Regions from separate parts of the Halomonas sp. IOP_31 genome, predicted to be linked through region 2. Evidence: predicted binding sites of a transcription regulator. Region 2 holds the regulator's gene; each other region holds the start of a gene.

The links. The regulator FNR, encoded in region 2, switches genes on or off when oxygen is low (the NO sensors DNR and NnrR bind a similar motif). The targets are predictions, from matches to a motif close to TTGATNTANATCAA.
Region 1: the regulator FNR is predicted to act here: its motif matches at 1,051-1,064, upstream of kdgD (5-dehydro-4-deoxyglucarate dehydratase).
Region 3: the regulator FNR is predicted to act here: its motif matches at 925-938, upstream of K7I12_RS01365 (bifunctional enoyl-CoA hydratase/phosphate acetyltransferase).

What each region holds. Positions count from the first base shown of each region.
Region 1 is NZ_JAIRBP010000046.1:6,679-8,944, reverse strand. Features, by position in the region: gene K7I12_RS16145 (glucarate dehydratase family protein) at 1-804, shown strand, start outside; gene kdgD (5-dehydro-4-deoxyglucarate dehydratase) at 1,149-2,066, shown strand; gene K7I12_RS16135 (TRAP transporter substrate-binding protein) at 2,100-2,266, shown strand, end outside.
Region 2 is NZ_JAIRBP010000028.1:45,662-47,927, forward strand. Features, by position in the region: gene K7I12_RS13535 (nitrate reductase subunit alpha) at 1-289, opposite strand, end outside; gene fnr (fumarate/nitrate reduction transcriptional regulator Fnr) at 588-1,334, shown strand; gene K7I12_RS13545 (hypothetical protein) at 1,435-2,266, shown strand, end outside.
Region 3 is NZ_JAIRBP010000001.1:267,337-269,602, reverse strand. Features, by position in the region: gene K7I12_RS01365 (bifunctional enoyl-CoA hydratase/phosphate acetyltransferase) at 1-835, opposite strand, end outside; gene K7I12_RS01360 (GrxA family glutaredoxin) at 1,006-1,278, opposite strand; gene K7I12_RS01355 (inositol monophosphatase family protein) at 1,387-2,220, opposite strand.

The DNA.
Region 1 (2,266 bases), on a different contig from region 2:
TGCCGCGAGGCCCTGACCCCCGACGCCGTCGCCAACCTGGCCAAGGCGGCGTTTGATCGCTACGGCTTCAAGGACTTCAAGCTCAAGGGCGGTGTACTGCGCGGCGAGGAGGAAGCCGACTGCATCCGGGCGTTGCACGAGGCGTTCCCCGAGGCGCGGTTGACCCTCGACCCCAATGGAGCCTGGACGCTGGACGAAGCGGTGCGCGTGCTGACGCCGATCCGCGATCTGCTGAGCTACGCCGAAGATCCCTGCGGTCAGGAAGACAGCTATTCCGGGCGCGAGACCATGGCCGAATTCAAGAAGCGTACCGGCCTGCCCACGGCGACCAACATGATCGCCACCGACTTCAAGCAGCTGCAGTACGCGGTGCAGCTCAATGCCGTGGACATTCCGCTGGCCGATTGTCACTTCTGGACCATGCAGGGCGCTGTCGCGGTGGGGGAACTCTGCAACGCGTGGGGCATGACCTGGGGCTCGCACAGCAACAATCACTTCGATGTCTCGCTGGCGATGATGACCCACGTGGCCGCGGCCTGCCCGGGCGAGATCACCGCCATCGACACCCACTGGATCTGGCAGGATGGCCAGCGCATCACCAAGGAGCCGTTCCAGATTCGCGACGGCAAGCTGCGTGTGCCCGACGCGCCCGGGTTGGGTATCGAGCTGGACATGGAGCAGCTCGATGCGGCCCATGCGCTCTACAAGAGCCTCGATGTCACGCAGCGTAACGATGCCATGGCCATGCAGTACCTGATCCCTGGCTGGGCCTTCGATCCCAAGAAACCCACCATGGTGCGCTGACTGAGTGCACGTTCCATGAATCAACACTCAACCACGCTATAAAGGAATTAAGTCATGGCAGGCAAGCTTATAACGCGGGTTAACCTGGCGCATCTGAACGTTCGGTGGATTCCGCGCAAGGGTAGCCTGTCACTGCATGTGGCCGATCAGTTGTAAGGCTTGTTCGCATGACTATTCATTAGCCTTTGGTCTTATCAACTATGGTTGATGTTGCTTTGGTTTTGGCTAAACCTTACTTTCATTTGTATGATGTATGACAAACAGGCCAGAAGAGAGCTAACAAGTCCTGCTGTCTTCGCCCATGTCTGTGTCCCACCGCAGGGGCTCGAGCAAGAGGAACGAACGTGAGTTTTTCAAGAGACGATGTCGTGAAAGCGGTCGGCGATGGCCTGCTTTCGTTCCCCATCACCGACTTCGACGCCAGCGGCGCCTTCGATGCCGAGGGCTATCGCAAGCGCCTCGAGTGGTTCGTCAGTCATGACATCTCCGCCGTATTCGTGGCCGGCGGGACCGGCGAGTTCTTCAACCTGACGCTGGACGAGTACCGCGCGATCGTTTCCCAGGCCGTCGAGGCGGTGGGCGGCAAGCTGCCGGTCATCGCCAGCGCCGGGCTGAGCGTTGGCGCCGGCCAGGCCTACGCCAAGGCCGCCGAAGAAGCGGGCGCCGACGGTATCCTGCTGATGCCGCCATACCTCACCGAATGCCCGCAGGACGGCCTGGTGGAGTACGCCCGCCAGATCTGCGATTCGACGTCGATCAACGTCATCTACTACAACCGCGGCAACGGCATTCTCGAGGCCGACGCCGTGCAAAAGCTCGCCGATGCCTGCCCCAATCTGATCGGCCTGAAGGACGGCAAGGGTGACATCCAGGCGCTCAACAAGATCGTCAAGACGGTCGGCGATCGCCTGGTTTACGTGGGCGGCGTGCCCACCGCCGAGATCTTCGCCGAGGCGTATCTGTCCATCGGCGTCAACACCTACTCCTCGGCGGTATTCAACTTCGTGCCGGAAATGGCGGTGAAGTTCTACCGGGAGCTCAGGAAAGGCAATAAGGAGGTGGTTCGAGACATTACCCAGAAGTTCTTCATTCCCTTCATCGAACTTCGCGATAACAAGAAGGGCTATGCAGTAAGCCTGATCAAGGCGGGCGCCGACATCATCGGCAAGCCTGCCGGAAACGTACGCTCTCCGCTTGTCATGCCGAGCCTGGACGAGCGTCAGCAACTCGAAAGATTGGTTGAAACAGCCCATCAGCTATAACGACAAAACCAGCGATACAACAGGAGTCATATCATGCAAACAAGTAAGCGCTTTAGTGTAGCCGGTTGCCTGCAAGTCACCGCGATTGCGGGTGCACTGACCGCCATGGCCATGCCGGTCCAGGCCGAGCAGTGGCGGGGCTGGAACATCCAGCCACCGGGCTACCCGAATACCGTAGCGCTGGAAGGTTTCGCCAAGGA
Region 2 (2,266 bases):
CGCCACGCGGGCAGCCGCGCGGTTCATGGTCGGGCAGGTCGGGGCGGGTGCGCGGATAGTCGGTCTGCTGGGTTTCCCAGGTGACCAGGCCGTTCTTGACGTAGATCTTCCAGCTGCACGAACCGGTACAGTTCACCCCATGGGTGGAGCGCACGACCTTGTCGTGCTGCCAGCGCGCACGATAGCCGTCTTCCCAGTCACGGGATTCGCTGCGGGTTTCGCCATGGCCATTGGCAAATGCCTCGCGGGGCTTGCCCAGATACTGCAGGCGGTCGAGAAAATGACTCATTGCTGCTTGCCTCTATGAAGTCCGGTCAGGAGTCAGGGAGTCGTCGGCTCGGTCACGTCGCCGGGCCAAGAGGTGTGGTGTGTCAGCTGGCTTGCCATGGCGAACCTCCCCTGCTTGAACTGAGATCACCTTAAGGAGATCGTGGCGGGTCGATTTTGATTTCAGTCAAGTTGGGTAGCGAACTCCTTCGCTTACCTCGCAATATCACCCGGACTACCTCTAAATGGTTATCGGGGGCTAGGCGGGCGTTGGGTAACATCGTGCTCATGACATTGCGCGCAGAAAGGAGAAACACGCCATGACCCGCATTGCGACGCTGAGCGAGACACGCGATAACTGCCACAACTGTCGTCTGCGCACGTTGTGCCTGCCCGATAACCTGCCGGTGGAAGACGTCGGCAGGTTGGCGGGGATCGTGCAGCGTCGCAAGCCGGTGTCCCGGGGCACCCTTCTTTTTCAGGCCGGACAACGTTTCAACTCGATCTATGCGGTGCGTACCGGGGCGGTGAAGACCACGACACTCATGGCCAATGGCGACGAGCATATTTCGGGATTCCATCTGCCGGGCGAGGTCATCGGCCTCGACGCCATCGTCTCGCGGGATCACCCCTCGACGGCTGTTGCTCTGGAAACCGCCAGCGTGTGTGAAATTCCCTATGCCGAACTGGAGAATCTGAGCGACCGCACACCGGCCCTGCAGCATCAGTTGATGCGCATCATGAGTCGCGAGCTGCTCGCCGAACAGAGCACCAACCACCTGCTGACGCGGCGTTCCGCCGAACAGCGCCTGGCCGTGGTGCTGCTCACGTTCTCCGAGCGCTTCGCCAGCCGCGGCCTTTCGGCGCAACGTTTCCGCCTGCCGATGTCGCGCCTCGACCTGGGCAACTATCTGGGCCTGGTGCCCGAGACCATGAGCCGCACCTTCCGTCGCCTGGAAGAGCAGGGCCTGGTCAGCATCGCCGGCAAGGAGGTCGAGATCGTCGATATCTGCGCCATGCAGGGGCTGGCGTTCGGTGCGCAAGGTGCCCAGGCGGCGCGGGCTTGACCAGGCGCAGTGGGCTTCGTTTGACGGCTTGATTCCGGTCAAGCTCATTGTCGGTAGTGCGCGCTAGGGTGAGTCTGGATCTGCTCACTGCGGTAGCCCAATGAACCGTTCCATCGATCTCGCTCTGCTCGTTAAGCATGACCGGCCGGCCCCGGATTACGGACTCTTTCCCACCCTGGTCCGCTTGCCGGAAAAGCGCTCGGCGGACGATTACCGGCTGGTGGCGCTTGCCAGCAATGAAGACCCCATCCCCAAGCCATTGACGGTTTATGTCCATGTGCCCTCCTGGCTGGGCCACGATAGCCGTGGGCCAGTTCGATATCTGGGATATCTCAAGCGCGAGATAGCGCTTCAGAGCGCCCTGTTCGATGGCGATCGCCGAATCGAGCGGCTCGTGCTGAGCGGGAACGGGGCGGGGCGTCTCGGAGACGGTCAACTGGCTGGCTTGCTCGCCGAGCTGGACGTGCATTTCGGGCTGAAGCGTAGCCGCGATCGCGACTTTGCGTTGCGCATCGATCCTCGCGGTCTGTCACCGCAACGCCTGCCCCTGCTGGCCGCTCTCGGCTTCAACCGGTTGCTCGTCGACCTACAAGACCTTGAGACGCCGGCCGGCGTGCCCGGTGAGCGTCAACCGGCGGACGAGTGGCCAGCCCCCGCTGGCCCTGAGCGTAGCCACCTGCCCGTCACCGAGCTGGCATTGCGTCTGTCCGGACGCACGGCGGTTGGCTTCTCGGCGTTGCTCGAGCGCCTGGTCAGCCTACGTCCCGAGCGCATTACCCTGTATCGCGATGGCTTGTGCGGCGCGGCTGTCTGGCCGGCGTTCTCTTGCCCATCGGCTCCGTGGCAGCGGATCGCAACGCCCGAGCGTGGCGCTGTCCTGGCTCTGCTGGCGCAAGGCGTGGAGCGCCTGGTGCCGGCCGGTTACGTGCATC
Region 3 (2,266 bases), on a different contig from region 2:
GCCCGGCGGCCTGGGCGCCTGCGAGATGGATCAACAGTTTGGCGATCATGTTGGCCGCTTCCAGATCGGGCGCCACCAGAACGTCGGCGCGGCCGGCGACCGCCGAGTCGAGACCCTTGGCGCGGGCCGCCGCTACCGAAACCGCGTTGTCGATGGCCAGCGGGCCGTCGAGATCGCCGCCGGCGATCTGGCTGCGCTGACTCATCTTGCACAGCGCCGCGGCATCGAGCGTCGAGGGGATGCGTGGGTTGACGGTCTCGACCGCCGAGAGGATCGCCACTCTGGGACGCTCCAGGCCCAGCGCGTGGGCGAGATCGATGGCGTTCTGGACGATGTCGCGCTTGGCGGACAGGTCGGGCTGGATATGCAGGGCGCCATCGGTAATCAGCAGCGGCCGTGGGTAGCTGGCGACATCCAGCGCATAGATATGGCTCATCTGGCGTTCGCTGCGTAGGCCGGCCTCGCGGGCGAGCACCACGCTCATCAGCTCATCGGTATGCAGGGCGCCTTTCATCAGCGCCCGCGCCTCGCCGCTGGCTGCGATCCTGACGGCGGCTTCCGCCGAGGCATGGCTATGCGGGGTATCGACGATCCTCAATTCGTCGAGATCGGCATCGAGCTTCTCGGCGGTCGCCTCGATGCGGGCTCGCGGGCCGACCAGCAGCGGCTCGATCACTCCCTGGCGCCAGGCGGCCAGCGCTCCGCCCAGGGACAGCTCGTCACACGGGTGGACCACGGCGGTGCGGATGGGCGGGTAGCCGCGGGTCGCATCGATCAGTTGCCGGTGGCGATCGCCGACCGGGTGATCGTGGGGCAGGGTGTCTTGAGCCGCCATGCTGAAGTCTCCGTCATGCCGGGCATCGCCCGGGAATGCCACGACTATAGACGGGAATCGTCAGGCTGGCCAGCGAGGGTGTCGCCGGGTTGATCTGCGTCACGTCCGTCGGCACCTCGAAATGAAAACACCGGCCATGAGGCCGGCGTTCGAGGTCAGCGCTGCGTCGCTCAACTGACGCTTTCGGGCATCAACTCGTTTTCACGTACGTACTGGTCGAACTCGGTGAACCCGCCGATGTGCGTCTGATCGACGAAGATCTGCGGCACGGTCTCGACCGGCTTGCCGATGGTCTTTTCCATGTCGGCCTTGGTGATGCCTTCCTCGTGGATGTCGATGTACCGGTACTCGAAGTCATCGCGTGCGGTGCTGAGCCGCTCGGCAAGGTCCTTGGCACGTACACAGAAAGGGCAACCGGAACGTCCGAAGATAACGGTGATCATGGGCTCTCCTGAGCGTTGATGAATCTTGACTAGAACGTTGACGCCGATTGTCAGGCATCGTGGCCGCGTATGCCAATAGGGCGCCACTACCCAGGTCATTGCATGGCGCTATGAAGCTGCGTCATCGCCAGCGTGGCGGGCCTCGTCGGCATCTTTCAGCAGCTTGCGCAGGCTCGAGTAGATATCGGGTGCGGCAACCACGATATTTTCACCGTAGAGATCCTCGGTTATGCCCTCGGGACAGGCGTAGACGTGACCGGTGCGGGCGCCGGCCTCGCGAGCGATCAGTAGGCCGGCGGCGAAGTCCCAGGGCGAGACGCTCTCGTAGTAGGCGTCCAGTCGCCCGCAAGCGACATTGCACAGGTCGAGCGCAGCGGAGCCGCAGCGGCGTATATCCTGGCAATTCTGCATGACCGCCGAGAAACGCCTAAGTAGCGGCGCGCGGCCGTCGCGGCGATAGGGGAAGCCGGTGGCGATCAGGCTGCGCTCGAGTCTGGAGGCGAGACTGGCGCGAATCTGCCGATCGTCGCGCTTGGCGCCCTGGCCGCGAATCGCGGTAAAGGTTTCGCCGAGGATCGGTGCGTGTACCACGCCGACCTGGATCTTGCCGTCGAGCGCCCAGCCGATCGATACCGCCACATGCGGCAGGCCTTGGGCGAAGTTGACCGTGCCGTCGATGGGGTCGACGACCCACAGCGGTCCGCGTTGATCGAGGGTTTCCCGGTCCGGGGTAAGCTCCTCGCTGAGCCGGGGCTCGCCGGGAAAGTGCTGTTCGAGGCGCTGGCTGATCATTCGATCGATGGCGACGTCGACATCGGTGACCAGCTCGCTGCCCTTTTTATAGCGCTTCTCGTAGGAGGGATTCGCGCGGGCTGCGAGAATCTCCCGGCCGGCTTCTTCGGCGATGTCGGTGGCGATGGCGAGCCGCTCGGCAAGCTGCATGATTCCTCCTGGTCGATGTGTGCGCTGGCGTCAGTCTAGCACCGCC